DNA from 3 places in the Levilactobacillus namurensis genome. Region 1 is predicted to be linked to each of the others. Evidence: predicted binding sites of a transcription regulator. Region 1 holds the regulator's gene; each other region holds the start of a gene.

Region 1 (10,598 bases):
AGGTCTTGGAATTGATCAAGACCACCAGCCACACCCGGCAACAGTTTATGGCACCACCAGTCAATCTGGATGCCCAGTTGGACAACACCTCATCGTATCCGGTGGAAGTTCAAGTCGGCGGCGCTACTGTCTTCGTCTTACCCGTTGACCAGTTCCACCAGTTCTAGGGGGTAAGGATGACCGAAGAGACACCGATAGCGACCGCTCAGCGACTCCAGCCGCAGTTGGTCGCACACTTCATGCACCTGATTGCTGACCACCGCTTGGCTCACGCCTATTTGTTCAACGGCATGGACGGTACCGGGCGGCAGGCCCTCGCAGAGACCGTCGCGTTGCGGCTATTCTGCCAGAGCGTCGGGGCGGATGGCCGTCCGTGCGGGCAATGTCCCGAGTGTCGGCGAATCATGGCGGGTGACCATCCGGACGTAGTCAAGGTCGTTCCCGATGGTCAACGCATCAAGGTCGACCAGGTCCGGTACCTGAAGTCGGAGTTCACCAAGAGTGCCGTGGAAGGTAACCAGAAGATTTTTATCATTGACCAGATGGAGCGAATGACCACCGGTGCCGCCAACAGTCTCTTGAAGTTCATTGAAGAGCCGGTGGGCAATACCGTGGCGCTCCTTTTGACCGCCAACAAAAACTTGATTCTGCCCACGATTCTGTCCCGGACGCAGATTGTCGACCTCTTACCCGTGCCGGCCAGCAAATTAGCCACGGCCCTCGAGGCCGCCGGGGTCGCGCCCAGTCAGCGGTACCTCTTAGCTACTTTGACTGAGAGTGTGACCGCTGCCAATGACTTGGTAGCCGATGACTGGTTGGGGACGGCGCAGACCAGTATTGAGCACTGGTTTACGGCCTGTTGCCAGGGGGATGAACGGGCCTTTGTACGGGTCCAGACTGAATTGGTCCCCTTGGCGGCTAATCGGGACCGGCAACGCCTAGTGTTAGACATGATCGTTCAGATCTGGCACGATGCGTTGCGCCAACGGTCTCAGGAGGTGGCCGCAGCCGACCTGGCCTATCCCCAAGTCGCGCAAGCCAGTCGCCAGATTGCCCAGCGCTTACCCACGGACCGACTCTTAGCGATTCTGACGTTGACCCTGGATACGCCGGGGCAGTTGGCCGGAAACCTGAATTTTCAAAACATTTTAGAAGCATTGACTTTAGAAATCTTAACTCAAATCGCACGCTAACCGCGTGAACAAGGAGGGGCAGCAGTTTGGATAAACAAGCCGTTTACGACCAATTGAAGGTAATCAAGGAACAACTTGATCAGACCGCCACGCAATTTACTGATTTGCAGGCGGAACTGACGCAGGTGTTCGAACAGAATGCGGAACTTGAGATTGAAAACCAACATCTGCGGGACCTCTTGCGGGAACTCCAAAAGACCTTGCCTGAGGCCCCGGAGACCCAACAGGGCTTATCCAAGTCACGACAGATTCTGGAAAAACTCTACGAGGAGGGCTTTCACGTGTGTCGGGAGTTCTACGGGACGCGCCGCAAGCAGGATGAAGAGTGTGCGTTTTGTTTAGAAGTTATTTATCGCGATCAATAGGAGGTCAGCATGGAACGACAACGGAGTTTTCAGAAGGCGGCAACGGGGCGGTTGTACCTGGTGCCCACGCCCATCGGCAACTTGGACGACATGACGTTTCGGGCCGTCAAGACCTTGCAGGACGCAGACCTGATTGCGGCCGAGGATACGCGGAACACGCAGAAGCTCTTGAACCATTTTGAAATCACCACCAAGCAGATTAGCTTTCACGAGCACAACACCCAAGAACGGATTCCACAATTATTAGCGAAACTGCAAGCGGGGGCGCAAATTGCCCAAGTCAGCGACGCCGGAATGCCATCCATCAGTGACCCCGGCCACGAACTGGTCGTAGCTTGCGCTCAGGCGGGAATCCCCGTGGTTCCCTTACCGGGGGCCAACGCCGGGCTGACCGCCCTGATTGCCTCGGGACTGGCGCCCCAACCCTTCTACTTCTACGGGTTCTTGGACCGTAAGCCCAAGGATCAACGGGCGGAAATCGCGGAGTTGGAAGAGCGGCCGGAAACGCTGATCTTTTATGAGGCACCGCACCGCTTGAAGAAGACGTTGGCTAACCTAGCCAGTGGCTTGGGCGCTGACCGTCCGGCGGTTCTCTGCCGGGAACTGACTAAGCGTTACGAAGAATTCTTGCGGGGAAGCTTGGCAGAGCTTGCCGATTGGGCCGCCACGGATCAGGTCCGCGGGGAGTTCGTGGTCTTGGTTAGCGGGAATCCGCACCCGACCAGCGAGACGCCCACGGTGGACTTGAGTGAGCCCGTTACGGTGCAAGTGGACCGGCTGATTGCCGCCGGTGAGAAGCCTAACGCCGCCATCAAGGAAGTGGCGAACTTGCGCCAGATGAAGAAACAGGAAGTTTATCGCATTTATCACCATTTAGATCAGGAGGATGCGGAAAAATGAGTGCTCAAACCTATACGGAACCGCACCGGGTGGTCTACTACGAAGCGGACGACACGGGACATCTGACGGTCGCCATGCTGATCAACCTCTTGGTGCTGGTCTCGGATGACCAGAGCAGTGCGTTGGGGATGGATACCCAGTTCATCAACAGCTTGGGGGTCGGCTGGGTCGTGACCCAGTACCACCTCCAGATCACACGGTTGCCCAAGTTAGGGGACCAGGTGACGCTAAAGACTAAGGCGACGGCCTATAACCGGTACTTCGCTTACCGAGAATACTGGTTAATGGACGCTCAGGGCGAAACGCTGGCCTACGCGGAAGGTATCTGGGTCACCATGAGTTACGCGACCCGCAAGATTGCCACGATTCCGACCGAGTTGATGGCGCCGTATGAGAGTGACCAGACCAACCGGTTACCCCGGCTGCCCCGGCCGGAACGGTTAGATCCAGCGGCGACCACGGTGGTCAAGCCCTACACGGTCCGGTACTTCGATATCGATAATAACGGCCACGTGAACAACGCCCATTACTTCGACTGGTTGTTGGACACCTTACCGGCCGAGTTCTTACGGACCCACCGGCCAACGGACATTCGCATTCGTTTCGAAAATGAAGTGAAGTACGGTCACCAAGTGGCCAGTGAAGTGGTGCCGACCGCAACCAAAACGCAGCACCAGATCAAGGTCGGCAACACGATTGCGGCCTTAGCCACGGTCGCTTGGACCACCGATTAGGCAACCAACCCCGGCGAAGTGGGTGTTGGCGTTGGCAATTTGTGGTAGTATAGTAAACTGGTATGATTATGTAGAAGACAAGCAATAGCCAAGAAAAGCGGTGCATCGCGATTCAGGAGACGCCGCTTTTAACATTTCTAGCTTGGCTGCCATCCGTTGAAGGGGACCTTATAAGTATGAAGATTTTAGCAATTGATACATCGAATCGGCCGTTAAGTGTCGCCGTCTTGGAGGACGCGACGGTCTTAGCTGCGATTACGGTGACGGTCCATCAAAAACACGCGGAGTACCTCTTGCCCGAGATTGAGCGGCTCCTGGCTATGGCGGACTTAAAGCCAACGGACCTTGACCGGGTCGTGGTCGCCGCGGGTCCTGGATCTTACACGGGAATCCGCATTGCGGTCACCACGGCAAAGACCTTGGCGGCAACGTTAAACCTTGATTTGGTCGCCGTCTCCAGTCTGGCGACCTTAGCGGCGAATATCCCAGTCGAAGGGGCGCTGGTTGCCCCCATGTTTGACGCGCGCAACCAAAACGTCTTTGCGGGCCTGTACCGCATCAAAGCCGGGGTGCCCCATCCCGTGATTGCGGACGCGCACGTTAACGTCACGGCCTTCTTAAAGGCTGTGGGAGAATACGCGGAACCGATTTGGTTCTTAGGGGATGCCGCCCACTTTGACGACCTGATTCACACCACCATTTCGGCGGCCACACCGGCAGTCAGCCCCTGGTTGAACTTGCCGCAGGTCGCCACGATCGGGCTGTTGGGCCAACACCGGACGCCCGTCCAAGATGTCGACCGTTTTGTGCCCAACTATCTGCGCTTGACGCAGGCGGAAGCCGAATGGCGGGCGAAGAACCCTGGGGAGGACAACACATCCTATGTTGAAAAAGTTTAAAACTTGGTATAAAAATGTTTTTGGAAGTCAACGGGAGATTGCCCGAGAAGAAGCCTTGGGGGTCAAGAACCATCAGGTGACCATCAAGGACGTCAGTTATTTCGTGGCCAAGGCCATGTTTACGGATATCCCCGAGATGATCGAAATTGAGCGAGCCGTGTACGCGGGCAAGGCCCCGTGGGATTCCACGGCCTTCGCTAATGAACTGCGACGGGATAAGGACCGGCTGTACCTGGTGATTCGCCGGAACGACCAACTGCTGGCGTTTATCGGCAGTACGTTTGACGAACGCACCCAAGACGCGCACATCACGAACATTGCCGTCTTGCCCGACTATCAAGGACGGGGCTTAGGACGGTTCCTGATGAATATTATGATCAAAAAAGCCCGGCATCTGAACTACCGGACGGTCAGTCTAGAGGTGCGGGTCTCGAACCGTCAAGCCCAAGAACTGTACCGGGACCTGCAATTCGAGCAGACCGGGATCAAGCGCGGATACTACTTCGGCGATCACGAGGACGCGGCGGACATGGTCTTAGACCTGCCAGCGACGGCCCCCGCTGAAGTGGAGGAATAGTTAGCTCGGCAGAGAAGTGAAGAGGAGTGAGTCCAACGAGTAAGCGAAATTTAATTCTGGCATTTGAGTCAAGTTGTGACGAAACCAGTGTGGCCGTCATCGAAGACGGTCATCAGATTCTGTCGAACATCGTGGCGACCCAGATCAAGAGTCACCAACGGTTCGGGGGCGTGGTCCCCGAGGTCGCGAGTCGCCACCATATCGAAGAGATCACCATCTGCATCAAGGATGCCTTGGCTGAGGCCAACGTCACCTATGATGATTTGGACGCCGTTGCGGTGACCTATGGACCGGGGCTGGTCGGTGCCCTGTTGATTGGGGTCACGGCTGCCAAGACGGTGGCTTTTGCCCATCATTTACCGTTGATTCCCGTCAACCATATGGCGGGCCACATCTATGCGGCCCGGTACGTGGAACCCATCGAGTTCCCCGCGATGGCCTTGTTGGTCTCCGGAGGACACACGGAACTGGTCTACATGCCAGCTGAGAATCAATTTGAAATCATCGGGGAGACCCGTGATGACGCTGCCGGTGAGGCCTACGATAAGGTCGGCCGGGTCATGGGCGTCAACTATCCGGCCGGTAAGACGGTCGACGAGTGGGCCCATCAAGGCCACGATACGTTTAATTTCCCTCGGGCGATGGATAAGGATGATAACTTCGACTTTAGCTTTAGCGGGTTGAAGAGTGCCTTCATCAACACCACCCACCACGCGGATCAAGTGGGGGAGACCCTTGACAAGCACGACTTAGCGGCTAGCTTCCAGCAGGCTGTGGTGGATGTCTTGGCGGACAAGACGTTGCGGGCGCTCAAGCAGTATCCGGTTCACCAACTGATCCTTGCCGGGGGGGTTGCGGCCAACCATGGTCTGCGGGAACGGTTAGACGCCGAACTGGCAGCGGTCCCCGGGACCCGGTTGGTTAAGGCGCCGTTAAAGCTCTGTGGCGATAACGCCGCCATGATTGGGGCGTTTGCGGAAGTCGCTTACCGCCACCAGGTCTTTGCGGACGCCACTTTGAATGCTGACCCTAGTCTGGAATTCGACTGGGTCGCTGATCCAGTTAAGTAAGTTTGACGAAACGAAAAGCCTCTTAATTCGTGCATAGCGAATTAAGGGGCTTTTTAAATGGCGTCGTATGTTAATCGTTATCGAAGTCTTCTAACGCCAAACTTTGAGTGGTCCAGTCGTCTTCGACCTGGTCGAGTTGCGTGGTCAGTTGGTCGAGTTGGGCCTGTAAGTCACCCAACTTTTCCGCGTCGTTAAAGTTCTCGGGGAGACTCATGGTCTGCTCGATGGTCGTTTTTTGTTGTTCTAATTTGCCCATCTGTTCTTCCAGCGCGGCAACTTGACGCGACAGTTTCCGTTTAGCCTTGGACCGCTCCTTTTGCTGCTGGTAATCGACCTGGGTCTGCTTCGGCGCAACCACCGTGGGATTAGCGGCCTCAGCTTCGGCGGCTTCCTTAGCAGCGTAAGCGTCCTGCTCGGCCTTCTTGTCGACGTAGTAGTCGTAGTTCCCCAGGTACCGGGTGGTCCCCTCAGGACTGAGCTCAATCACCTGCGTGGCGACCTGGTTAATGAAGTACCGGTCGTGGGAGACGAAGAGGATGGTCCCGTCGAATTCGTTGAGGGCGTTCTCCAGAACCTCCCGACTGTCGATGTCCAAGTGGTTGGTGGGTTCGTCCAGCATCAGGAAGTTATCGTGACGCATGGCTAACTTGGTCAGCAACAGACGCGCCTTTTCACCACCACTGAGGCTGTGGACGGTCTTGTCGACGTCCGGTCCCGTGAAGAGGAAGCTTCCCAGGATAGCCCGGATGTCGCCTTCGGGAGTCGTCGGGTGGTCATCCCAGAGCTCGTGTAAGACGGATTTCTTCGCGTGCAGGAGCGTTTGGTCTTGGTCGTAGTACCCGGTATCGACACCGGTCCCGAAGATGACCTGACCGGCCAGAGCGGGCAATTTACCTAAGATGGTCTTGAGCAGGGTGGACTTGCCCACGCCATTGGGGCCCACGATGGCGACGGCCTGATGCTTCTTGATGTCGAGGTTGATGGGTTGGCAGAGGACTTGATCACGATACCCCACGGCGGCGTTGACCACGTCGAGCACCACGTTACCGCTTTGCCGTCGGGGTGTGAACCGGAAGCGGGCGACTTTTTCGTCCGCGTCGGGCTTATCGATGCGGTCCATCTTCTCCAATTGTTTCCGCCGGGCCTGGGCCCGCTTGGTGGTGGACGCCCGCACGATGTTGCGGTTCACAAAGTCCTCCAACTTGGAAATCTCGGCTTGCTGCTTATCGTATTCTTTCCACTCTTGGCGTAAGCGTTCCGCTTTTTCGTCGATGAAATGAGAGTAGTTTCCTTGATAGTGGACCAACCCGCCGTGAGCCATATCGTAGACTTCCGTGGCCACGTGGTCGAGGAAGTACCGGTCATGGGAGACAATCAGGATGGCCCCCGGATACCCTTGTAGGTAACCTTCTAACCAAGTCAAGGTCTCAACGTCCAAGTGGTTAGTGGGTTCGTCGAGGATCAGCAGGTCGGGTCGTTCCAGGAGTAGCTTGGCCAAGGCCAGCTGGGTCCGTTGTCCCCCGGACATTTCGGTGATGGGCTTGTCGTAGACGCTTTCGTCGAACTCGAACCCGTGAAGGACCCCACGAATCTCGGCCTGGTAGCCGTACCCGTTCTGGTCGCTAAAGTCTTGTTGTAACTGGTCATAAGTACTGCTGACTTGTTGGAATTTTTCGGGGTCCGCGCTGATGGCGGGGTCACTCATTTCCGCTTCGAGTTCGTGAATTATCCGCTCCATGGCTTGTAGCTTGGCGAACACACTGAGCATCTCGTTCCAGACGGTTTTGGTCGAGTTGATTCCCGCGTTTTGTGCCTGGTAGCCGATGGTGAGGCCGCGCTTCTTGGTAATCTGACCCGCATCCGGTTCGGTTTCCCCGGCAATCATTTTTAATAGTGTCGATTTACCAGCCCCGTTTCGACCGACTAGTGCGATGCGACCGTGTTCCGCGACGTCGAGATTGACGTTTTGGAACAAGACTTCGGCGCCGAACCGACGGGAAACTTGCTGGACCTGTAACAGAATCACAAGATCGACCTCCTTTTAGTGCAGATAGCATGAATTGATACTGTCTATTTTAGCATATTCCCCGACCAGACCGAAATTTCGAAGAAATAGTGAAAAATATTTGCAATTTCTTTCACAAGCCCGGTGGGTATGCTATAATTTGAGGGAAAGTGAATTTCACATGCAAAAAGATTGTGTAAAAGAGTTATCGTTGACGGCGACCTTTCAACGGTAGCTGGCAATGTTGATTAGGAGGGTGTACCTTTGACAGAACAAAAAATTCCGCGGGCGACAGCAAAGCGGTTACCGATTTATTACCGGTACCTGAACATCTTGCTGGACGCGGATAAAACACGAGTATCTTCGACGGAGCTTTCCGAAGCCGTCAAGGTTGACTCGGCAACGATTCGGCGTGATTTTTCGTATTTCGGTGCTTTAGGGAAACGGGGCTATGGTTATGACGTGGAAAGTCTAATCAAGTTCTTCCGGAAGATTTTGAACCAAGACCGGTTGACCAATGTGGCCTTGATTGGGGTCGGGAACCTAGGACACGCCTTATTGAACTTTAACTTCCACCAGGACGGTAACGTCCGGATCAGTGCGGCGTTCGACGTCAATGATAAGATCGCCAACACGATTCAAAGTGGCGTGCCGATTTACCCAATGACGGAACTTCGGACCCAACTGGAAGAGCAACAGATTCAGGTGGCCATCTTGACGGTGCCATCAGAAGTTGCCCAACAGGTCACGGACGAAGCCGTAGCCGGTGGTGTGAAGGGAATCTTGAACTTCACGCCGTTGCGGGTCACGGTGCCCAAGGATGTTCGGGTCCAAAACGTTGACTTGACTAACGAGCTCCAGACGTTGATTTACTTCTTGGAACACTACAATAAAGATTAGACCAGAAGTCGTGGTTCGCGGAGAATCGCGGCTTTTTTGGTACAATCAAAGAGGCCTCATGGGGATGGCAAACCTAGACACCGGGTGGACCAATTAGCACTCTCGAATTAAGTTTGCCAAATTCCTTGATTTTTACTGGGAATAATCATATATTAGATATTGTTGATTAGCACTTATGTTAGTCAAGTGCTAACAGTGCTAAAACCTAGTTCATTGGAGGGATTCAAGTGTTAAAACCATTAGGAGACCGTGTCATTTTAGACCAACCACAAGAAGAAGAAGAAACGGTTGGCGGCATTGTGTTAGCAAGTAACGCACAAGAAAAGCCTCAAACGGCCAACGTTGTTGCAGTTGGTGACGGTCGGGTATTGGACAATGGTGAAAAGGTTGCGCCAAGTGTCAAAGTTGGCGACAAAGTATTGTTCGACAAATATGCCGGTACTGAAGTGAAGTACCAAGACAAGACGTACCTTGTTTTACACGAAAAGGACTTAGTCGCTGTCGTTGACTAAGACTTTCCCACTACTCATCCAGCAACACGATTAAAAATTTTAGTATGAGGTGAACGATTAAAATGGCTAAAGAATTAAAATTTTCTGAAGACGCACGTAGCGCAATGTTAGCCGGTGTCGACAAGTTAGCCGACACGGTTAAGACCACCTTGGGCCCTAAAGGCCGGAACGTTGTTTTGGAACAAAGTTACGGTAACCCAACCATCACGAATGATGGGGTAACGATTGCCAAGTCCATCGAATTGGAAAACCACTTCGAGAACATGGGGGCTAAGTTAGTCTCCGAAGTTGCTTCCAAGACCAACGACATCGCTGGTGACGGGACCACGACTGCCACGGTTCTGACGCAAGCCATCGTGAACGAAGGCATGAAGAACGTCACGGCCGGTGCGAACCCAGTTGGCATTCGTCACGGAATCGAATTGGCAACCAACGCGGCGGTCAAGGCCTTACACAAGATGTCTCACGACGTTAAGACCAAGGACGACATCGCCCAAATCGCTTCTATTTCTTCCGCCAGCAAGGAAACCGGTTCTTTGATTGCTGACGCCATGGAAAAGGTTGGTAACGACGGGGTCATCACGATTGAAGAATCCCGTGGGGTTGATACCAGCCTCGACGTGGTTGAAGGGATGCAATTCGACCGTGGGTACATGTCTCAATACATGGTTACCGACAACGACAAGATGGAAGCTAACCTGGACAACCCTTACATCTTGATCACCGACAAGAAGATTTCTAACATTCAAGACATCTTACCATTACTGCAATCAGTTGTTGAACAAAGCCGTTCATTACTGATCATTGCGGATGACATTACCGGTGAAGCTTTGCCAACGCTGGTTCTGAACAAGATGCGGGGAACCTTCAACGTGGTCGCTGTGAAGGCACCTGGCTTTGGTGACCGTCGTAAGGCCATGTTACAAGATATCGCCGTTCTGACGGGTGGTACGGTCATCACCGATGACTTAGGCTTGAACCTGAAGGACACGACCATCGAACAATTAGGTCAAGCTCAAAAGGTTAACGTGACGAAGGACAACACCACGATCGTTGAAGGTGCTGGTTCTAAGGACCAAATCGCTGACCGGGTAGCTGAAATCAAGGGTCAAATCGCTGACACGACCTCTGAATTCGACCGTGACAAGCTGAAGGAACGTTTGGCGAAGTTAGCCGGCGGTGTTGCTGTGGTTCGGGTCGGTGCTGCAACCGAAACTGAATTGAAGGAACGCAAGTACCGGATCGAAGATGCCTTGAACGCGACCCGTGCGGCCGTTGAAGAAGGCTTCGTTCCTGGTGGTGGAACTGCTTTGATCGACGTCATCAAGGACGTGGCTTCTGTGAAGGCTGATGGGGATGCCCAAACTGGGATCAACATTGTCTTACGGGCCTTAGAAGAACCAGTTCGTCAAATCGCCCAAAACGCTGGGGTCGAAGGTTCCG
Region 2 (10,598 bases), 710 kb from region 1:
CCCCCGGCAAATCGTTTGGAAGCGGGTCTTAGATATCAACGACCGGGCCTTACGTCAAACGGTGATTGGCTTGGGTGGTCGGACTTCTGGTGTACCACGCCAGGATGGTTTCGATATCACCGTAGCGAGCGAACTGATGGCGGTCCTTTGCTTGAGCGAAAACTTAACCGACCTCAAACGGCGGGTCAACCGCATCCTGATTGGCTATAACACCGATAAGGAACCCGTAACGGTCGGTGATCTAAAAGTCGTCGGGGCCATCACGTTACTGTTAAAGGACGCCATCAAACCGAACCTAGTTCAAACATTAGAGCACAATCCCGCGATCATTCACGGGGGACCGTTTGCCAACATCGCTCATGGCTGTAACTCCGTGTTAGCGACCCAAACCGCTTTGCAGTTGGGCGACTACGCGGTCACCGAAGCCGGCTTCGGAGCCGACCTAGGGGGCGAGAAATTCATGGACATCAACGTGCCTGCCGTGGGTCAGGCACCGGACGCGGTGGTCATCGTGGCCACGGTCCGGGCGTTGAAGTACAACGGCGGCGTTAAGCGGGCCGACTTGGAGACCGAAAACTTAACGGCACTCCAAAAGGGGAGCGCTAACCTGATTCGCCACATTCACAGTATGCAGCAATACGGCATCCCCGCCGTGGTGGCCATCAACCGGTTCACCAGTGATACCGACGCCGAAGTGGCCTTGCTGACGAAAATCGTGCAGGACTTAGGCGTTGCAGTCGCCACCACGACCGAATGGGCCGACGGGGGCGCCGGGGCCGAAGAACTGGCTCGCCAAGTCGTCACCGCGGCTAACCAGCCCAGCACCTTCAAGCCATTGGTTCCCGCTGGCTCCGACCTGATGACTCAGATGACGGCGATTACGCAGAAGATTTACGGGGGCGCTAAGGTTGAATTATCCGGAAAAGCCCAACGTCAGCTGAAGAAATTCCACGAACGCGGCTGGGATACATTACCGGTCTGCATGGCGAAGACGCAATATTCACTGACCGACGACGCTAAGCAGCTGGGGGCCCCTAAAGACTTTACGATCCACGTCCGGGAGTTCTCACCACGGTTAGGCGCTGGCTTCGTGGTGGCCTTGACGGGTAACGTCTTGACCATGCCGGGGTTACCTAAGCATCCCTCTGCTTTGGATATGGACATCGCCGCCGATGGAACGATTACCGGCTTGTTCTAAGTTGATAACCGCGAATTGAGACAAAACAAGAAGCCGTTAACGACAGAGTCTCGTTAACGGCTTCTTATTTTATCCAAAAGTTTTAATCAAAGGTTACGACTGGCTTTAAAACTGAGCCATTCTTAGATGCTACAAACCCATCGTTGATATGGTCGAAGTCAAAGAATTTGATCAATTTATCAAACGGGAACCGTCCTTGTTGGTAGTAAGTAATCAATTGTGGGATAAAGATTTGGGGAATCGCGTCACCTTCAACTAGACCAGAAATCTTTTTGGCCTCGGCTAACAGATCATCCATGAGGTTAAACGTGACCTCACCACCCATGCCCAAGGCTACGCACTCACCACCTGGCCGTAAAGCGTGAACGGCCTCTTTGACCACGGTTGGAACACCGGTGGTATCGATTGTGTAGTCAGCACCTTGGGGGAGAATAGCTTTCAATGCCGTAGCAAGATCCTCAGTACGACTATTGACGGCTTCGGTAGCCCCCAACTCCTGAGCCAACGCTAACCGGTTATCAAAAATATCGACTGCAATAATGTGGGACATTCCCGCAAGCTTTGCCGCCATCATTGCTGATAATCCGACAGCGCCAGTTCCAAAGACGATAATGGTGTCGTCCGCTCGAGGATTTAGGTAGTTTAGGACGGTTCCAGCACCAGTCTGAATACCACAACCTAACGGCCCCAATAGTCGTAAGTCAACGTCATCCGTCACTTTGACCACACTGTGTTCGTCAGCGACGGCGTATGTTGCGAATGAGGACTGTCCAAAGAAGGTCGATAGGGGACGTCCATCTGCTAAGTGCAGGCGGTGACTACCATCGTAGTTTTTCCCACCGAAGTTAAGTTCATTGAAATGCAGACACATGCCTGGGTGACCAGCAAGACAGTTTGCACAGTGTCCACAATAGGAGAATGACAAGACGACATGGTCTCCCGGGCGAACGGTTGTAACGCTTTGTCCAACTTTCTCCACGATTCCCGCACCCTCATGTCCTAGAACAGCTGGTAGCGGGGTGGTTTGACCGTCGCGTCCAGCCGTGTCAGTGTGACAGATTCCCGTCGCCACTAATTTAATTAAGACTTCGTTAGCTTGGGGTTCTGCTAGGGTGGCTTCTGTAATGGTTAATTCGGGAGCAGTACCATCAGCGTAAGCGGCTTTAATTTTCATAATTAAGTTCCTCCTGCTTGCTTTTTACTTCACAAACAGTATATCAGGAACCTTTTCAGCTGTATTCTGCTAAAATAAGGTGTGACCCGAACTAAAAGTTCGTCTATGGGAGGCTCAATTATGGAAGAAAAACAACTGCAGCTCTTTATTGCTTCTGCACAATTAGGTAGCTTCCAACAGGCTGCTGATCAGCAATTCATGTCGCAACGGGCGGTCTCCAAACGCATCTCTAACCTAGAGGATGAATTAGGGACCAAACTCTTTAACCGCGAAAAAAATAAGATTATCCTGACTACTGCGGGACATCACTTCTTAGCACGAGCTATGGAGATTCTGAACACGATGCAACTGGCCAACTACGAAACAAAACAGTTTGCACCAAAACAACAACACATTTCAGTTGGATACTTCTCTCCATTTGATGGGGCGTTGTTGCGCTCAGCTTTGTTAAGCCTTCCGCCAACGGTCAATACCATCATTGAGGAAAAGGGGAGTGAACATCTTATCTCCGATGTTTTATTGGGACGTCTGGACTGTGCCCTCATCCTTCAAAATCAGGACAGTTCGCAAATTGACCAAAACAACCTTGTCAGTCTTCCCATTTTAGAAAGTCCTTTAGTTATTGGTGCGAATCCCCAATATCAATATCTGGACCAGACACACCACCTCACGACCACACTTCGTCAACTCCCTGTGATTTACTATAGCGTTGAAGAGTCTGAATACCTTCAAAATATCTTTAAGGTCCAACTTGGACAATTGGCTAGCGTTATTAATATGCATCGCGTTACTTCCTATGAACACATGCAACTCCTAGTTAGCCTAGGCAAGGCACTCTCCTTTTATCCAGAACGATTACTTGATCAAATCAGCAATCCACATGATGCAATTCAGTACATACCGCTGAACACACCCCAGTTATCCGCAACCTTTGTGCTAATTTATCGCCGTGATTGTCAGAACCCGGTGGTCCATCAATTAGGTTGCCAATTAAAAAGTACCAGCTAGGAGCCTCCTCCTAACCGGTACTTCTTTAGTGATCCTTCTTAACGGCATGGTGATAATCCCATAGGGTCTCGCAAATCGACACAAAATCGTCCTTGGTCAGCGCGTGGCCTTCTTGGTGTTCCATCAGGCCTAGGGCGGCCAAAATCATCGCACTAGGGGTTTGCCCGGCCGCCATGTTCGAGTCGACGTGGGTCTCACCAGCGGCGTCACTGTAGATTTTAATCTGGGTTTCTGCGGAATTTTCTGCTGCCATCCTTTTTCCCTCCTGAGTCAAGACTGGTTTCATTATAGCATGTCCTATCTAGGGGCGTTTTGCGTAAAATCCGTCAGCAATTAACCGTCAGCGCGGGTTTTCTGGTATACTTTTCTCCAAGTGAACTTTATAGGAAAGGTGTTTTTAAATACAATGCTGATTGCAGATTCAATTCTCATCATCATTCTGGTGCTACTCGACCAATGGATCAAGCACGCCGTCGTGGCCAATATCGCACTAGGGGGGCAGCATCCCGTCATCAACGGGGTCTTCTCGTTGACCCACCTGCAAAACGATGGGGCCGCCTGGAGCATTCTCCAGGGGCAGATGTGGCTCTTTACCGTAATCGCCCTAGTCGCCTTAGTGGTGATGGGGGTCTTCTTCTGGCGCTACCGGAACCAACGCGAACACTGGGTCGAAGAATTAGGACTGGCGTTGATGATGGGCGGGACGATCGGAAACTTTATCGACCGGGCCTTCCAGGGATACGTCGTGGATATGTTCCAATTAGACTTTATCAACTTTCCCATCTTCAACTTTGCGGATAGCTGCTTGACGGTCGGCGTCATTTTAATCATGATCGGCGTCTTTCTAGCTGATCAACGGGAGGCACACCATGGAAATTAAGGAATTTACGGTCGATCAAAAATTACGCCTCGATAAACTGGTCGCGGTCATGGAACCCACCATTTCGCGCTCGCAGGCCAAAGCGGGGATCGAAGCGGGGAACATCACGGTGGACGGCAACGTTGTTAAGCCCAAGGATATCGCCAAATTAGGGGCTACGGTGCACATCGCCTTACCAGACCCCGAACCGTTAGATCTAACTCCAGAAAACATCCCCTTAGACATCGTCTATGAGGATAATGACGTGATAGTGGTCAATAAGCCTCAAGGCATGGTGGTCCATCCCGCACCGGGACACCCCAACCATACGCTGGTCAACGCGCTGCTGTACCACAGTCCGCTCTCAACGATCAACGGTAAGTTCCGGCCGGGCATCGTCCACCGGATCGACAAGGATACGTCGGGCCTACTGATGGTCGCCAAGAACGACCACGCCCACCAAAGCCTGTCTGCGCAGTTACAAGCCAAGACCAATCTCCGCGAATACGTGGCCATCGTTCACGGAAACTTCAAGGAAGATCAAGGTATCGTCCGGGCACCCCTGGGCCGGTCACCTAAGGACCGTAAGAAGCAGGCGGTCGTCGCCGATGGTCGTCCCGCTGTGACACACTTTCGGGTCCTGGAACGGTACGGCGACTATACCTTGATTGCTTGTCGGTTAGAGACCGGCCGGACGCACCAGATTCGGGTGCACCTGGCCTACATTGGTCATCCCGTGGCGGGCGATCCGCTGTATGGGCCCAAAAAGACGCTTAAGGGCGCCGGCCAGTTCCTACACGCACGTGAATTGGGCTTTAAGCAACCCACCACGGGGAAAGAACTGGTCTTTACGGCGCCGGTGCCGCCCATCTTCGCAGCGACGATCGAGAAACTGCGGAAACAAGCGGGGTTGCCGGTTGACAAAGCAATTTAGTTTTTTTATGCTAAACGTAATCATTAAACGGGTTTGCCAGTAATCAGGCGGGCGGGTTTCTTCACCATGTTGCCGAAGAAATCTGCCCGTTTTGACTAACCCCAGCTGATATAAACTTCGAGGAGGAAATGAACATGCCAAAGGTAGTTGTCGACGCAATGGCGATGCAACGGGCACTGACCCGAATTACATACGAAATCATTGAACGTAATAAAGGGGTCGACGATTTGGTCATCCTAGGAATCAAAACCCGGGGCGTCTACTTGGCTCAGCGCATCGCGAGTCGCTTGCAGCAACTAGAAAACGTCACCGTTCCCGTTGGCGCGCTGGACGTGACCCAGTTCCGTGACGATATCGACCACGATTCTGAAAATGATGATCCGAAGGTTTCAGCCGCGGACATCGATTTTAGCGTGGAACAAAAAAAGGTGATTCTGGTCGATGACGTGCTGTACACGGGCCGGACGATTCGGGCCGCCATGAGTGCCATCATGGCTCTGGGACGGCCCAAGAGCATCAACCTGGCTGTGTTAGTGGACCGCGGCCATCGGGAATTACCGATTCGTGCGGACTTTGTCGGGAAAAACATCCCCAGTTCCCAACGTGAGCGTATCAAGGTTTCCGTGACGGAAATCGATGACCGTGACGCCGTTGAGATTATCAAAGCCTAAAACACTGCGAACTGATAAAGGGGCCGATTTTGCATGGCAAAACGTTATTTGATTCTAGAAGACGGCTCTGCGTACGCTGGTGAAGGATTTGGGGCCGGCGCAACCACGAGCGGTGAAGTCATATTTAATTTAAACTTACTCGGCTATCAAGAAACGATTACCGACCAAATCTATCATAACCAGATTATTATTTTTGCCCAACCGGCCATTGGCAACGTGGGCATCAACCACGATAGTTACGAATCGATTCTCCCGACTGCTAAGGGAATGGTGGTCCGGGACCTCACGAACATCTCGACGAACCGGTTATCTAAGCTATCCCTAGATGAATTCTTGCGTCAACACAACATTCCCGGAATCAGTGGAATCGATACCCGTCACTTGATTCGCAAACTCCGAACTGCGGGGCCCATGAAGGGCAGTATCGTCGATGTCGCGGACGCGCACGCGTTCGACCAATTGAACGCGACCGTGTTAACGAATCGTCAGGTGGACCAGGTCGCCACCCCCAAGCCGTATCCCAACCCGGATACGGGGAAGAACGTGGTGGTCATTGACTTTGGCTTGAAGCACGGCATCTTGCGGCAACTTTCTGAACGCCGCTGCAACGTCACCGTGTTACCCTGGACGGCGAGTGCCCAAGACGTCTTGAACCTGGACCCGGATGGCGTCTTACTCTCCACGGGACCCGGGTCGCCATTAGACTTAGGGACGGGGGTCCTGGACATGATTCGCGAAGTACAAGCGGAGATTCCGCTCTTTGCGATTGGCCTGGGCCACGAACTCTTTGCACTGGCCAACGGCGCAAAACTAACGCCGTTGCCCGTTGAATATCACGGTAGCGGTCATCCCATTCGTCGAATCATTACCAACGATATTCTGTACGCGACTCAGGGCCAGGGGTATGCGGTCGTGGCGAAGTCCATTGACCGGGACCGGTTGATCACGACCTACGTCGATCTGATCAACGGGACCGTACAAGGGCTGCGGCACCGGGATTTCCCCGCCTTTTCGGTCCAATTCTTTGCGGACGGCGCACCGGGCCCCCACGAAAGCCGGGACCTATTCGATGAATTCATGGAAGCGATGACGTCACGGGAGGGATAAGACTTGCAGAGCTTGACTAATTTACAGAAGGTCTTAATCATCGGCAGCGGGCCCACTGAGATCGGTCACGAGACCGAGTTGGACAGCGCCACTGTTCAGGTTTTGACCCAATTTAAGAAGCACGGCGTCCGAACGCTGGTCATCGACAACAACCCGTTTTCGGTCGCCCTAGAAGAGATTCAACCCACTAATATGTATATTCAAGCCGTCACGACGCCTAACGTGCGGCACATTTTAGAAAAGGATCATCCCGACGCCTTGATTGCGACGTTAGGGGGCTTACAGGGGATTCGAATTGCCCAAGAGCTCCTCGAAAACGGCGATCTAGGGCGCTACGGGGTGACCCTATTAGGCATGCCAACGTCAACGTTACGCCAGATCAATAATCCGGCGGACCTCAACGCGACACTCAAGGAAATCCACGAACCCGTGATCGAAGCCCAGGTCGTCCAGACCACGGACGAAGCGCTGGGGTTAGTCGAAAATATCGGGTTCCCGTTGATCGTTAAGCCCGTGGCCCCCCGGGTAGATACCAACCGGACAATCTGCGAAAACGTCGACGACATGCTGACGGCGCTTAACCAGGGGTTCCAGCAATCCCGCTTTGACCAATGCACCCTGGAACGAAGTGTCGTGGGGTACAAGGAAGTCGAGATGGTGGCGATTCGGGACGCCGCCGACACCGAGCTTCTGATCAGTGGTCTGGAGAACGTCGACCCCATTGGGATCCACTCCGGGGATTCCATCGTGGTCACGCCACCACAGACCCTCACGGACCGGGAGTATCAGGACCTACGCGACGCCACGTTTAGAATCGCGACGGAGTTTGGCATCATTGGCGTTTTACACGTCAGTTTTGCGTTGAACCCCGCTAACCAACACTTCTATGTGACCAAACTCGCGCCGTACTTTACGCGAGGCGTTTCCCTGGCCGCTCGGACCGTGGGCTACCCCGTGTCACTCGTGACCGGCGCCTTAATGTTGGGGCAACGACTAGTCGACGTGAAGCTCCCCAGCCAATTTACCAAGCAGACGGCCGTGATGGAACCGACTAGCGACCACGTGACGGTCCGCATTCCTCTGTGGCCGTTTCAGGAAGTGCCCGACGCTGACCAGCACCTGGATACGGCCATGAAAGCCGTGGGGTCGACGATTGGTATCGGTCGCTCCGTCGAAGAGGCCATGTTGAAGTCCGTCCGGAGTTCACAATTTTCACCCCGGGACGTCCTGCCCTCCGTCAGCAATCTGACCGACGGGGAACTGATCAGTCAGCTGATTCATCCTCTGGCTAACCGCATCTTGGTGTTGATCGAAGCCTTACGGCGGGGGTACTCGCCAGACGAACTGAGTGAATTGACCAAGATCGATGCCTTTTACTTCGTTAAGTTGCAACACCTCTTGACCATTGAACGGCAGATTCAAGAACATCCCCGTGATGTAGAAGTCCTTCAACGGGCCCGGTACTACGGCTTTGGGGACGGGATGATTGCCCGTATCTGGGATACCGACACTGCGACGATTCGTCAATTGTCGGCAGAAGCCCACATCCAACCAACTTATAAGATGATCGAGCCCACCGCCGGCGAGTTTCCGGAAGCGCTTAGTGGCTACTACAGTACGTTTGAGTACGAAAACGAGAGTCGCGCGTTAGGGGACCGAACTGCCTTAGTCCTTGGACGGGGCGGCAATCAGTTGGGCCCGAATTCCGCGGCTGAGTACTTTACCACGGAAATGCTCAAACAACTCAAACGGGCGGGGTACCATACGATTCTGATGAATACTAACCCTAACGCTATCGGCATCGCTCCGGAATTCTCGGACAAGCAATACGTGGATCCCATCCAATTGGGGGACGTCCTCAACGTGATTCAGGTCGAGCATCCCGATATCGTGATCGTACCGGGGAACCGGCATTACCTGACGCGGGAGCTGAAGAAACTCGACTTGAACTTGCACGTCTTACCACCGGATCAAGAAACGGGGGAGCCGGCGCCCAAGATGGCCACGATTGGCGTGAGCCTGTTCGTACATCAGCAGCAAAAAGTGGCTGTCGGGGTCATGGATATGCTGGCACCTGGGATGAACAAGTCGCTCTCCCAAGTCACGGCTTTCCGGATGCCCGCCGAACTACCTAAGGCCAAGCGTAACAATCTGGTCGAGCAGGCCAAGCAAGCCGTTAGCGAACGGCAGTTAACGGGGATGGTCCAAGTCCTCTTCGCGCCGAAGGGGGATACCAAGCAGCTGGAAGTCGTGGGGGTCCGCCCAACCCGGTTGACCGAAATGGCCTTCTTGAGCAAGGTCACGGGGATCAACTGGGTCCGCATGTTGACCCGGCAGCACATCCAAACACTGGATGCGGCCGAGTTGGCTAAGATTACGGTCGACATTAACAGCACGCGGGTCGCTCTGATGAACGCGGCCTTCCCGTTCCGCCAACTACACGTTTTGAATCGGCCGGGGTCGACCAATCAAGAAGTGGGGGCAACGATTGCGTTTGGGTCCAGTGAAGCGTTGACCTTAAGTAATTTGAGCGATACAGAAGAGTTAGATCAAATTATTAACCGTACGATTTAGCACCCATGCGCAACTTCGAAACTTTTAAATTAGTTGTGCTGACCAAAAAGGACACCATCAGTCTTCCTGATGGTGTCCTTTTCAAACCTGTATCTACCAATTAAGGGTTGTTTGCCGCTAATTGATCAACAATTTTAGCTTCCGGCGTGACGAAAACGGTCTTTTGCCCCGTAAAGATGACAAATCCTGGCTTAGCGCCATTGGGTTTGTGAATCCGTTTAACGGGCACATAGTCGACCGGTACTGTACTTGAATCCCGTGCCTTGGAGAAGTAGGCTGCTAGGTTCGCCGCCTCTAAAATCGTGTCTTCGCTAGGATCCGCGGCGTGAATAATCACGTGCGACCCCGGCATGTCTTTAACGTGCAACCAGATGTCCGTCCGCTTGGCCGTGTGCAACGTGAGCTTATCGTTCTGCAGGTTATTCTTCCCCACGGAAATCTTAGTCCCGTCGCTAGCGGTAAAGCGGTCTGGTTGACTAATCTTCTGTTTTCGCTGTTTCTTGGCCTTCTTCATATGGTCATGGTCGCGCAGGTAGCCGCCTTGCTTCAGCTCCAACTTAATGTCGATGAGGTCCTTAGGGGCAGCCAGCTCGATTTGGGCCATAATGTTTTCGAAGTAGTCAATGTTCGCCTTGGTCTGGGCCAGTTGTTCCGTCACGTAAACTACCGCGTTCTTCGCCTTTTGGTACCGTTTGAAGTACTTCTGGGCGTTTTGGTTAGGGGACAGCTGGTTGGACAACGCAATCTTTAAAGGTTTCTCGTTGTCGTAGAAGTTCGGCAGGCTCACGGACGTTTCGCCTCGTTTGACCTGGTAGAGGTACGTGGTCAGAACTTCTCCCTTAATCCGGTACTCGTCCGCATTTTCCGTCTCCGCCATGGTCCGTTGCAGCTTCTTGTACTTGTTGCGATTCTTCTTCAGCTCGTTACGGACGACCCGAATCAAGACGCTTCCCTGCTGTTGGACCCGGTCACGTTCAGCTTTATCCTGATAGTACGTGTCCAAGAGGCTACTGAGGGTGGTCGCGGACTGATTCTGCCCATCCGTGGGGTAAGGGAAGGCGGTAAAGCTGGTC
Region 3 (10,598 bases), 1.3 Mb from region 1:
TGCCGGCAAGCGTAAGGCACTGGGGACTACGGATGAAGTGGGGATGAGTACCACCTTCTTCGCCAACCCGTTTGGTCCCGTTCAAGAAGAGGCGGCGACCCGACCAATCATTGACGCGGTCTTTGACCAACTCTTTAAGGACCAGGTCTATGTGGGCGAAATCTACACGCACTTAGGCAACGACAAGTCCCAAGACAAGTTGAACGAGTCGGCCAAGGAACTCTTAGATGTCTTGATGCACCACTAGTAAAAAGGGGGGCGCACCATGGCTTACCTATCGACCCAAGATCAAGATTTGATTTTGCATATTCTTTTGCAGATCGACGACCCGGCCTACGTGGCCCATTTTCAAGATCCTAGTACGGAAGAGGCTTGGCTACAAGCCAATGAAGCGTTTATCCAGCACGACTTACAACGCTTCTTTCCCCCGACCATCGACACCGCCGATCCGGAGACCTGGCGCTATATTCGGGGCCAGCTCCTGCACGTGGCGGAGCGTGGTCATTAACGATTTTAGTCACTAGGCATAAATATCCTAAACGTAAAGGCATAGAAGTTACCTGTGAAGGTGCTTCTATGCCTTTACGTTTAGGCTGAGTTAACGCGTTAATACCCCGGACGTTGAATCTTTTAAGCAAATTTTTTCGCAATGGCTATTTTAATTTAATTATAATCTTTTTCTCATTTTGTAGCGTCTAGAGTTTTAAACTCGTAAAGCTGTAAATTCATGCTAAATGGTGAATAACGGTATGATTTTAGGCGGAATTTAAGAATGCAGCACTTTAAAGTCGAACACTTACTCATCTAAATGACAGATAATTTTAATTTGATGTAGTGTGTTGACATTAAAATCTAATAAAACTATAGTTTAAGCTATCGAGAGCAAATTGCCAACGATTTAAGGCCTTAGAGGAGGTGCTCATGTGAGAAGATTGAGACGATACTTTGTTAATTTAATACGAGGGACGTTAGCTTTATTGCTAATTTTCTTATGGAATATTCGAAGGGATGGCTCTCATTGGGTGATTCCAGTAACCTTCTTTACGGGATGGCTGATTATTAGCTGGCTGTTGTTCCCCGTATTACGAGAACGTTTTTCGAAATTATATGTTAAAAATGATGCGGGGATGACTTCATATAAGACCGCTGCATTAGCTGCCCATCAGGATGATATGCGGCAAAGTCACAAGGATAGAAGATGGACCTCGAACGGTGTAACGGTTAATCCTTGGGCGTATCAGTCAGGAAATACGCAGAGTACGGATGATATTTTGAATCCAATCTATTTGTTTTGTGAGCATCTTTTGATTTCAGTAGTTTTTATGTTGCTGGGGCCAGTGATATTGGTCGTGTCTATTTTGGTGAAGCAAGTGAGGAGGGGCGTTCTTCATACGAAATAGTGAATTACGGTTTCCGATACGGGATTTACGGTCTTTGGATACCTTTAAAGGATAGATATTTTTTACTAGTCCTAATCGCTGTTTCTTCGCTTTTGTTAGGGGTCCTTAATCCGCCGGTCCAATTGGTGATGGTCACCAAATTACCCGATAATATGATTGGGTTGATTAGGGGGCCTTTTACACGATTATTCAAGCAACGATTCCGCCGGGGCCTGCAATTTTCTCAGTGGTTGCCAACGTCTTATCACTAAATATTTCTTGGGGGTCTTTATTGACCTTCGATATGGTGGCGTTGTTTGGATTACTCAAGTTTAGGGGGGTCTAAAAAGCAGAAGGACAACTGAAACGTTCTTAGCCAGGTAGCGTAAAGGGCACATCTTCAATTGAAGATGTGCCCTTTACGAGTGGGTTAGATTTTACCCCAGCGTTTAAATTTGTTGTGAATGAAGATTAAGCGAACTGGCCCAGTAAAGCCGTCATAAAGGCTTGGGCGTCTCCCACGTAGCCGTAATCGGAAGCGGCGAAGATTGGGGCGTTCGGGTCACTGTTAACGGACACGATGGTCTGGGCGTCCTGCATCCCCACCAGGTATTGCACGGCGCCACTAATCCCGAAGTTTAGGATCAAGTCGGGGTGAATGGTGTTCCCACTTTGACCGATCTGGTCGTCGTGGGTGAACCGGTCCTGGTCGGTCAACGGCCGGGAGACACCGATGCGTCCGCCTAGTCGTTCGGCCAATTGGGTGGCGGCGTCGATGGTGGCGGCACTGGCTGCACCACGGCCTAAAGCGACCACGCGACTCGCGTCCCCCACAGTCGTAGCCGTGTTAACGACGGGCGTCGCAGTGGTCACGTGCAGGCGGGTAACGGGGTGGAAGGCGACCTTAGCCGTGGTCAGCTCAGCCCCGTTGGGTGTGGGTTGGGCCACGAAAGTGTTAGGCCGCACCGTTGCCATCTGGGGCCGCCGGTCAGGACAAATAATCTCACACATGATGTTGTCCCCGTAGGATGGCTTGGTGGCCACCAGGGTGTCGTCATCGAAACGCAGGTCCAGGCAATCGGCGGTCAGTCCCGTCTGTAACTTAGCCTGTAGCCGCGGCGCGATGGACCGACCAGTGATGGTGGCGCCAAATAAGACCGTGTTGGGCTGGGCCGCATCGACCAACTGCTTTAAGGCGTCCGCTAATTCGGCGTCAGTGGCCGTTGGGAAGCGGTCGTCGCGGACCACCCGAATCTCGTCGGGACCGTAAGTGGTCAGTTCATCTTCGAGGTGGTCAGTCGTGGCTTCCAAGAGGACGGCAACCACGTGGAACCGGTCACCGGCTAATTGGTTAGCTTTTGTAATGAGTTGTTGCGTAGTGGGTTCGATGTGGTCTAAGCGACGTTCAGCCACGACCCAGAGTTCTGGTTTAGACATTAACGGTTCCTCCTTAAAGTAATTGACGGTCCTTGAGGGCCTTGATCAGTTGACTAGCGGCTTCTTGAGGCGTCCCAGTCAGTGGCGTCAGTTCCCGCTTGACCGGCTTAGGGGCGTAGACCTTGGTAACGATGGTTGGCGACCCTGCTTGACCTAACCGACTGTCGTCGAGGTCTAAGTCATCGTGGTGCCAGATTGTCAGGGGCTTTTCGAAGCTCAGTTGAATATTGCGGGGCGTTGGGTAGCGGGGCGTGTTGAGCTCACTACGAACGCTGACCACGGCAGGCAATTGGGCGACTAGGGTTTGCTTGGTATCTTCCAGCAGCCGTTCGGCGGTCACTTCGTTGGGGCCGCTCAACCGTAACGTGGCTGCGTAAGTAATCTGAGGTTGTTGCAAGAATTCAGCGACGATGGGGCCCACTTGCCCGGTATCGGCATCGACGGCCTGACGACCGAAGATGACCAGGTCCACGTCACCGATTTTTTCGATGGCTTTGGCGATCACGTATCCGGTCGCGAGGGTGTCGGCTCCGGCGAAGGCCCGGTCGGAGAGCAGCACACCGGAATCGGCGCCCATGGCCATCCCTTCACGCAGGGATTGGGCGTAGTCGTCGGGTCCCATACTTAGGAGGACCACTTGGGCGTCGGTGGTTGCCTTGAACTGTAAGGCTTGTTCAACGGCGTTCTTATCGAAGGGGTTCATCACGCCAGCCAAGCCCCGTCGATCCAAGTTGTGGGTCTTAGGGTCGATGGTGACGTCGTTGGTTTCGGGAACTTGTTTGATGCAGACAACAATTTTCAAAGGGAAGACCTCCTATTTCTGAAATTCGGCAGTGGCGATGGCGGAACGCATCTTTTCGACGGTCCCTTCGGCGATTTCCATCGCCCGGGCATCCCGGATCAAGTGTTCAACGGGATATTCGCGACTGTAGCCGTAACCAGCTAAGATCTGTAGGGCGTCGTCGCCGGCAGCCACGGCCGCACGGGAGCCGTGGGCCTTAGCCATAGCGGCCTCCTCACTGTAAGGTTGACCAGCGGCCTTTAATTGGGCGGCCCGTTGGTATAAGAGCTTGGTGGTCTCCTTGCGCATCGCGATATCGGCGACCTTGCGGTGGGTGACCTGGAGTTCGGTCAACGGCTTGTCGCCGGCCTTCCGCTCCTTGGCGTAGTCGGTAGCGATCTTCAATTCGTGTTCCATAATGCCGGTCAGGACCGCGCCCATTAGGATCCGGGCGTCGTCGTGGGCGGAGTCCCCAATCAGGCCGCCGTCACCCAGGTGCCCCAATAAGTGGTCGTCGTCGACGATGATGTGGTCCATCACGATTTCACCCACGGGCGTTCCCCGTAAGCCGATGAAGTCTTCCCGTTTACCGAAGGAGAAGCCCGGCATGTCTTGGTCGACCACGAAGACGGAGAGTTGGTCCGGAGCGGTCTTGACCAGCACGCAGTAGACCTGGGCGAGCCCGCCGTTAGTAATCATGATCTTATCCCCGTTGATGACCCAGTGGTCGCCTTCCCGGGTCGCCGTTGAGCTGATGCCCATCGGGTTCGAGCCACCGCTAGCTTCGGTCATAGAAAAGGCGAAGATTCGCTGGTTAGCGGAAGGCAAGAGGGCTTGCTTAAGGGCGGGCGTGCCGAACTTCAGGATCTGATCGATGGTCTTGAAGTGACCTTCGAGGGTAACGGCCGTGCTGGCGTTGCCGCGAGCTAGGTGGTTCAGAACGGTGGCCGTCACTTCGGGACCGAATTCAGCGCCACCAAATTCTTGGGGCAGCATGAGGCCTAAGAAACCAGTCTCCGTTAACTTCTTCATGAAACCTTCTGGGTAGTCTTGCGCGGGGTCAATGGCCATGTCGAGCGGGGCGACCTCCCGTGCCGTGTAATCGTCGACCATTTGTAAAAGCAGCTTTTCAGCCGCGGTATTCCGGGTAGACATTGAGCATCCTCCTTATCGGGTGATATTTGGTTGTGTAAAATTGAACAAAAACGTGTTGCCTAGTATACAGAATAATCGCGTGATAAGTCCAGTAAAAGTCGCTAACTTTTTGTAAATAAATGGCGGGAGAGGCCCTTAAATTACAAATTAAGCGGTTAAGCTAGCGCTTTCATAGGACGTTATGGATTGTTCTGATTAGTTAATCCATATTAAAGGGTACTAGTGATGAAAGCTAGATTCCTTGATTTAAATCAAGAAACGAAAAGATTGTGGCGAAATCGACAAATGCTGGTAGGAAATTCGCGTGATAAAAGTTTTAGTTAATTTAAGGAAAAAATGGTACTTCGGGGGCGATTATTATACAATGAAACCGGATTCTTAAATTTGGAGGTGTCATTGTTATGCAAATTACACAAGAGGTGGCGGGGGAACTACACCACCAGACGGTGACCAAGTACGTCTTGACTAATGACCAGGGGACGCGTGCGGCGATTCTGACCTGGGGGGCCACGCTGCAGGAGTTTAGTGCCTTAGAAGATGGCCAGCGGCACCAACTGATCGTTCAGGAGCAGGACTTAGCGGCTTACGACCACAATCCGTATTATTTGTGCCAAGCCTTGGGTCGGGTCGCCGGGCGGATCGCCGGTGCCCAATTTGACCTCAATGGGCGGACGGTTCACTTGGATCCCAATGAGGCGCCGAACGCTAGCCACGGGGGTCCCCACGGTTTTACTTTTGTGAACTGGGCGGCCACCACGCAACAGACCGCAACGGCAGTCAGCGTGCAGTTGACCCACACCACCACCGAAGCGGCGGATAAGTATCCCGGGACCATGGCCACGACGATCACCTATACGCTGACCAACGATAATCAGTTGACCATCACCTTTACGGCGAAGAGTGATGCGCCGACGTTGTTCAATCCCACGATTCATACTTACTTTAACGTCACGGATGACCAGCACGACCTGAAGGACCAGTGGCTCCAGCTGAACAGTACCCACCGGCTGGCCTTGGATCAAGCCAAGATTCCAACGGGGGAGAAAGTGGCTTTGGCCGGAACCGGGTTTGATTTTCAGACCCCCCAAACGATTCAAGAAGGTTTAGCGAAATTGCAGAAGCATGGTATTGTAGAATATGATGACGCCTTTGAGGTCACGCCGAGTGCCACCACCCCGATTGCAACGGTGGGCGACACCACGGGTCACCGGGAAGTGCGGGTCTACTCTGATCGGAACGCGGTGGTGGTCTTTACGGCTAACCCGACTGATCCTAAACGCGCTGACCAGCGGGACTACAACGCCTTAGCGCTGGAGGCCCAGACGTTACCGGATGCGATTCACCACGCCGACTTTGGCGATGTGGTCTTACCCGCCCATCAGAGTGTGACGCATACGATTCGTTATCAATATGTTCGTCAATCAAATTAAACGTAAGGGAGAGATTCATTCATGAGTTGGCAAGAAAATTATGCCGTTTGGCAACAACAACCCCAGATGTTGCCGGAAGTTCGGCAGGCACTAGATGCCATGGCGGGGGATGACCAGGCCTTAGAGGCGGCCTTTAGCGGTCCCATGAGCTTTGGAACGGCTGGGATGCGGGGCGTCATGGGCCCTGGAATCGGCCAAATGAACGTCTACACGGTTCGGCAAGCGACTGAAGGCGTGGCCCGTTACTTAGATACGTTGGACGACGCCACCAAGCAACGCGGGGTCGCCATCAGCTTCGACTCCCGATACCATTCTACGGAATTCGCCCATGAAGCCGCTCGGGTCTTAGGGGCGCACCAGATTCCTAGCTACGTCTTCGATGACTTACGGCCAACGCCGGAACTGTCGTTTGCGGTCCGGCACTTGCACACGGCCATGGGGATCATGATCACGGCCAGTCACAACCCTAAGCAGTACAACGGGTACAAGATCTACGGTCCCGATGGGGGGCAGATGCCGCCTAAGGCTTCCGACATGATTACCAACTTCGTCCGTTCGGCCAAGGACGTCTTTGCCATCAAAGTGGCGGACGAACAAGACTTACGGGCGGCCAAGGTCATGCACATCATCGGTGAGAACGTGGACCAGGCCTACTTGGAAAACGTCACCAGTGTGACCATCAACCACCAGTTGATCGACCAAGTGGGGAAGACCATGAAGTTAATCTACACGCCGCTACACGGAACCGGGAAAGTAATCGGCGAGCGGGCGTTGCGTAAAGCAGGATTTGAGAACTTTACCATGGTGCCCGAACAGGCCATTGCGGACCCTGAATTCCCTACGGTCGACTTCCCGAACCCCGAATTCCCCGAAGCCTTTGATATGGCCATTGCCTTAGGGAAGAAGGAAGGGGCCGACTTGCTGGTCGCGACCGATCCCGATGCCGATCGACTAGGGGCTGCGGTTCGGCAACCTAACGGTGATTACCAACTCTTGACCGGGAACCAGATTGCCTCGATTCTGCTGGCCTACATCTTGAAGGCCCGGAAGCAAGCGGGTCAATTGCCGGCGAATGGACGGGTCGTAAAGTCCATCGTGTCGACCGAACTGGCCACCAAGATTGCGGCGGCTTACGGGGTCGAGATGAAGAACGTGTTGACCGGGTTCAAGTTTATTGCCGAACAGATTCACCAATACGAGACCACCCACGACCACACCTTCCTGTTCGGGTTCGAAGAAAGCTATGGCTACCTGATCAAGCCGTTCGTCCGGGATAAGGACGCCATCCAATCCACGGTTCTGTTGGCGGAAGTTGCGGCCGACTATAAGCAACGGGGGATGACCTTGTACGATGGCATCGAGGAACTGTACGCGACCTACGGCTACTACGCCGAAAAGACCACCTTTGAACAGTTCGACGGGGTCGATGGGGCTGACCAGATGGCCCACCTGATGAGTGAGTTCCGGGAGAACGCACCGCAAGACTTCGCGGGCACCCAGATTGATGCCGTGGAAGACTTTTCAACCGGTGTGAAGACCACGGCAGCCGGCCAGACCAGTTCGATCGACCTGCCTAAGTCGAACGTCTTAAAGTACTGGCTCAGTGATGAGACCTGGATCTGCATCCGGCCTTCCGGGACCGAGCCTAAGGTCAAGTTCTACATCGGGACCAGTGACCAGACGGCAGACGCAGCTCAAGCCCGGTTGGCGAAGTACGAACAAGCCCTGAAGGCTTACGTGGCTTCGGTCAACTAGGTTAAGGTTATCGCTGGCTAGTCAGAGTAGTTGAAAGTTAAGCGAAATCAAGGGTCATTTCAACGGATTTTCAAGTTGAAATGACCCTTTTTGTATGGCTAAATAATGGATTTACTAAAGTTTTTACTATTAAATTGCAACCGGTTGCAATGGTTCAATACCCCGTTTACAAAAGAATTTATGTAAACAATTGCACAATGAAAAAGGTTGCAACTCAGGGACAAGTCTCTTAGAATAGCATTTGTAAAGCGCTTACATTTACTTAAAATTTAGTAAGCCAGAACGATACCCATTAAACTGATTGAGAAGAGGGATTTCAGATGGCAAACGATAAGATTATGTTGGACCCGGCAGCCTTTGCCGCGGCTGTCCTGGGTGGTAACGCCCAACGGCCAGATGAAGAAAACAAGTTGTACATCAAGCGGCAACTCACGTTATACTTAGAAGCCACGCTGTTGGCTCAAGATTTTAACAATCTAGAAGAGTCGCGCTTTGATATGGCGAAGACCCAGAAACGCAATGAGGTACTCTCCAAGATTATTGAACGGCGCTACCATTAAGCCGTTTGGCGGTGGGCGTTACGACTAGATGAAAGGTGTGACAAGGACCATGAATCAGATTAAACAGTATGCGTCTTATGCGTTTGGGGCGTTCGGTCATGATGCATTCTACGCAACATTAAGTACTTATTTTCCTATCTTTGTAACCAGTGTGCTTTTTACCTCGAAATCGAATTCGGCGACCATGATTGGGGCCGTCAGTGCGATGCTGGTGGTGATTCGGATTCTCGAAATTGCCTTTGACCCCATGATCGGTGGGGTCGTGGACAACACCCGGACCCGCTGGGGCAAGTTCAAGCCGTGGCTCTTAGGCGGTGGCTTGGTCAGTGCCGTGGCCTTGATGTTGATCTTTACCAGCTTAGGTGGTTTAGCGGACCAGAACGATTTGGTTTACCTGATTGTCTTTGCGGTGATCTTCATCGTGTTGGATGTCTTCTATTCCTTTAAAGACATCGCGCTGTGGTCCATGTTGCCAGCGTTGAGTGTGGACTCGAATACGCGGACCAAGTTCGGGACAATTGCCCGGTTTGGCTCTACGCTAGGGGCCCAAGGGGTCATCATTGTGGTGATGCCCCTGGTTTACTTCTTCTCCCAGAAGCTTTCTGGGACCACGGGGAACGGACAGACCCGGGCCGGTTGGTTAGGCTTCGCGGCGGTCATTGCGTTGATTTCCTTCTTAGGGGCCTGCACCGCAGCCTTCGGGACGCACGAGCAGAAGAACCTGATTCGGGAGAACACCGAAAAGACCCGGTTACGCGACGTCTTTAAAGCCATCGGTGAGAACGACCAGCTGATGTGGTTAGGGTTATCCTACTTTATGTTTGCGTTAGGTTACGTCATCACCAATTCGTTGTTGCTGTACTACTTCCGTTACGTGATTGGTCAACCTAAGGCCTACAGTATCGTGGGGGTCATCACCGCGATTTTGGGGATTGTTTCCGTGATCTCGTTCCCGTTCTTAGTGAACCTGATCAAGCGGCGCGGCGTCTACATTGGCGGTATCTGCATGATGTTAGTGGGGTACCTCCTCTTCTTGTTCGCCGGGACTAACGTGCCACTGGTTCTGTTGGCGATTGCCATCTTCTTCTTCCCATACCCATCCGTGTTCTTGGCAGCGTTGATGACCATCACCGACAGTGTGGAATACGGACAATGGAAGAACGGGACGCGGAATGAATCCGTGACCCTAGCCGTTCGCCCGTTGATCGATAAGTTAGCCGGAGCATTTGCCAACGGTATCGTGATGTTGGCGGCCCTACAATCCGGGATGACGGGGAACGCGAAGCCGAGTGACATCACCAGCGGCGGCTTGTTGCAGTTCAAGATGTTCATGTTCTATATTCCGATTATCCTGATTATCTTAGCTGCTGTGGTTTACGCCAAGAAGATTTCGTTATCCGAAAAGCGCCACGCCCAGATCGTGGACGACTTGGAAAAGAAGTTGCGGGCGGCTAAGGCGGCTGGTCAGGTGATTGGCGACCAGGACGAGCCACAAACGGCGACGCCTGCTCAGGCCAAGCTCACTACGGCTAACGGACTTAAGACCGACCACTAAATGAGTGAAGAAAAGTTCCGGGACAGAGTGCCTGGAACTTTTTTAATGGAACGGAGGCCACGCTGTTTTGGGAACGTTCCGGGGAAGGTTAGAGACAACCCGATAAGGAATAACTGAAAAAGAGCGTTTAAATGAAAACGGTTTATTTTTAATTGACAGGGGCCTATTCCGGCCGTATACTAAAACTACAGTAAAAGTTTACTAAAAAACTAGAAGGAGTTAATCGTCATGGACTTTGCGAGCCTTGCTACTGAATACCAACAACAATTTAACGCTAAACCAGAACGGGTTTTCTTTTCGCCCGGTCGGATCAACTTAATCGGTGAATATACCGACTTCAACGGTGGGCACGTCTTCCCGGCGGCCATCAGCCTGGGGACGTTCGCTGGCTTTACTAAGCGTTCTGACCGGACGGTGCGGATGTATTCCGCCAACCTGCCCCAAGCCGGCGTGATTGAATTTTCGTTAGATGATCTTAGCTTTGACAAAGCCGCCAACTGGACCAACTACTTTAAAGGGATGTTGTTCGAATTGGGTAAGCAGGGC

What was found. Region 1 encodes Rex, which represses fermentation and respiration genes when NADH is low (regulators of the CRP and FNR family bind a similar motif). Its sites were predicted from a motif close to TTGTGAANTANTTCACAA; they were not measured.
Region 2: the regulator Rex is predicted to act here: its motif matches at 2,390-2,407, upstream of RIN67_RS06520 (NAD(P)-dependent alcohol dehydrogenase).
Region 3: the regulator Rex is predicted to act here: its motif matches at 4,783-4,800, upstream of RIN67_RS03365 (acyl-CoA dehydrogenase family protein).

What each region holds. Positions count from the first base shown of each region.
Region 1 is NZ_CP134159.1:2,069,775-2,080,372, reverse strand. Features, by position in the region: gene RIN67_RS10000 (cyclic-di-AMP receptor) at 1-167, shown strand, start outside; gene holB (DNA polymerase III subunit delta') at 177-1,193, shown strand; gene RIN67_RS09990 (DNA replication initiation control protein YabA) at 1,220-1,558, shown strand; gene rsmI (16S rRNA (cytidine(1402)-2'-O)-methyltransferase) at 1,568-2,458, shown strand; gene RIN67_RS09980 (acyl-[acyl-carrier-protein] thioesterase) at 2,455-3,192, shown strand; gene tsaB (tRNA (adenosine(37)-N6)-threonylcarbamoyltransferase complex dimerization subunit type 1 TsaB) at 3,369-4,091, shown strand; gene rimI (ribosomal protein S18-alanine N-acetyltransferase) at 4,075-4,668, shown strand; gene tsaD (tRNA (adenosine(37)-N6)-threonylcarbamoyltransferase complex transferase subunit TsaD) at 4,695-5,738, shown strand; gene RIN67_RS09960 (ABC-F family ATP-binding cassette domain-containing protein) at 5,809-7,764, opposite strand; gene RIN67_RS09955 (redox-sensing transcriptional repressor Rex) at 8,008-8,643, shown strand; gene groES (co-chaperone GroES) at 8,871-9,155, shown strand; gene groL (chaperonin GroEL) at 9,218-10,598, shown strand, end outside.
Region 2 is NZ_CP134159.1:1,355,350-1,365,947, forward strand. Features, by position in the region: gene RIN67_RS06515 (formate--tetrahydrofolate ligase) at 1-1,198, shown strand, start outside; gene RIN67_RS06520 (NAD(P)-dependent alcohol dehydrogenase) at 1,281-2,372, opposite strand; gene RIN67_RS06525 (LysR family transcriptional regulator) at 2,493-3,380, shown strand; gene RIN67_RS06530 (hypothetical protein) at 3,406-3,633, opposite strand; gene lspA (signal peptidase II) at 3,787-4,260, shown strand; gene RIN67_RS06540 (RluA family pseudouridine synthase) at 4,250-5,173, shown strand; gene pyrR (bifunctional pyr operon transcriptional regulator/uracil phosphoribosyltransferase PyrR) at 5,308-5,844, shown strand; gene RIN67_RS06550 (carbamoyl phosphate synthase small subunit) at 5,878-6,951, shown strand; gene RIN67_RS06555 (carbamoyl phosphate synthase preATP-grasp domain-containing protein) at 6,955-9,525, shown strand; gene RIN67_RS06560 (NFACT family protein) at 9,626-10,598, opposite strand, start outside.
Region 3 is NZ_CP134159.1:730,512-741,109, forward strand. Features, by position in the region: gene RIN67_RS03340 (phosphoenolpyruvate carboxykinase) at 1-247, shown strand, start outside; gene RIN67_RS03345 (hypothetical protein) at 266-508, shown strand; gene RIN67_RS03350 (hypothetical protein) at 924-1,400, shown strand; gene RIN67_RS03355 (electron transfer flavoprotein subunit alpha/FixB family protein) at 1,851-2,816, opposite strand; gene RIN67_RS03360 (electron transfer flavoprotein subunit beta/FixA family protein) at 2,830-3,618, opposite strand; gene RIN67_RS03365 (acyl-CoA dehydrogenase family protein) at 3,631-4,752, opposite strand; gene RIN67_RS03370 (aldose epimerase family protein) at 5,154-6,182, shown strand; gene RIN67_RS03375 (phospho-sugar mutase) at 6,204-7,937, shown strand; gene RIN67_RS03380 (hypothetical protein) at 8,258-8,497, shown strand; gene RIN67_RS03385 (glycoside-pentoside-hexuronide (GPH):cation symporter) at 8,547-10,052, shown strand; gene RIN67_RS03390 (galactokinase) at 10,281-10,598, shown strand, end outside.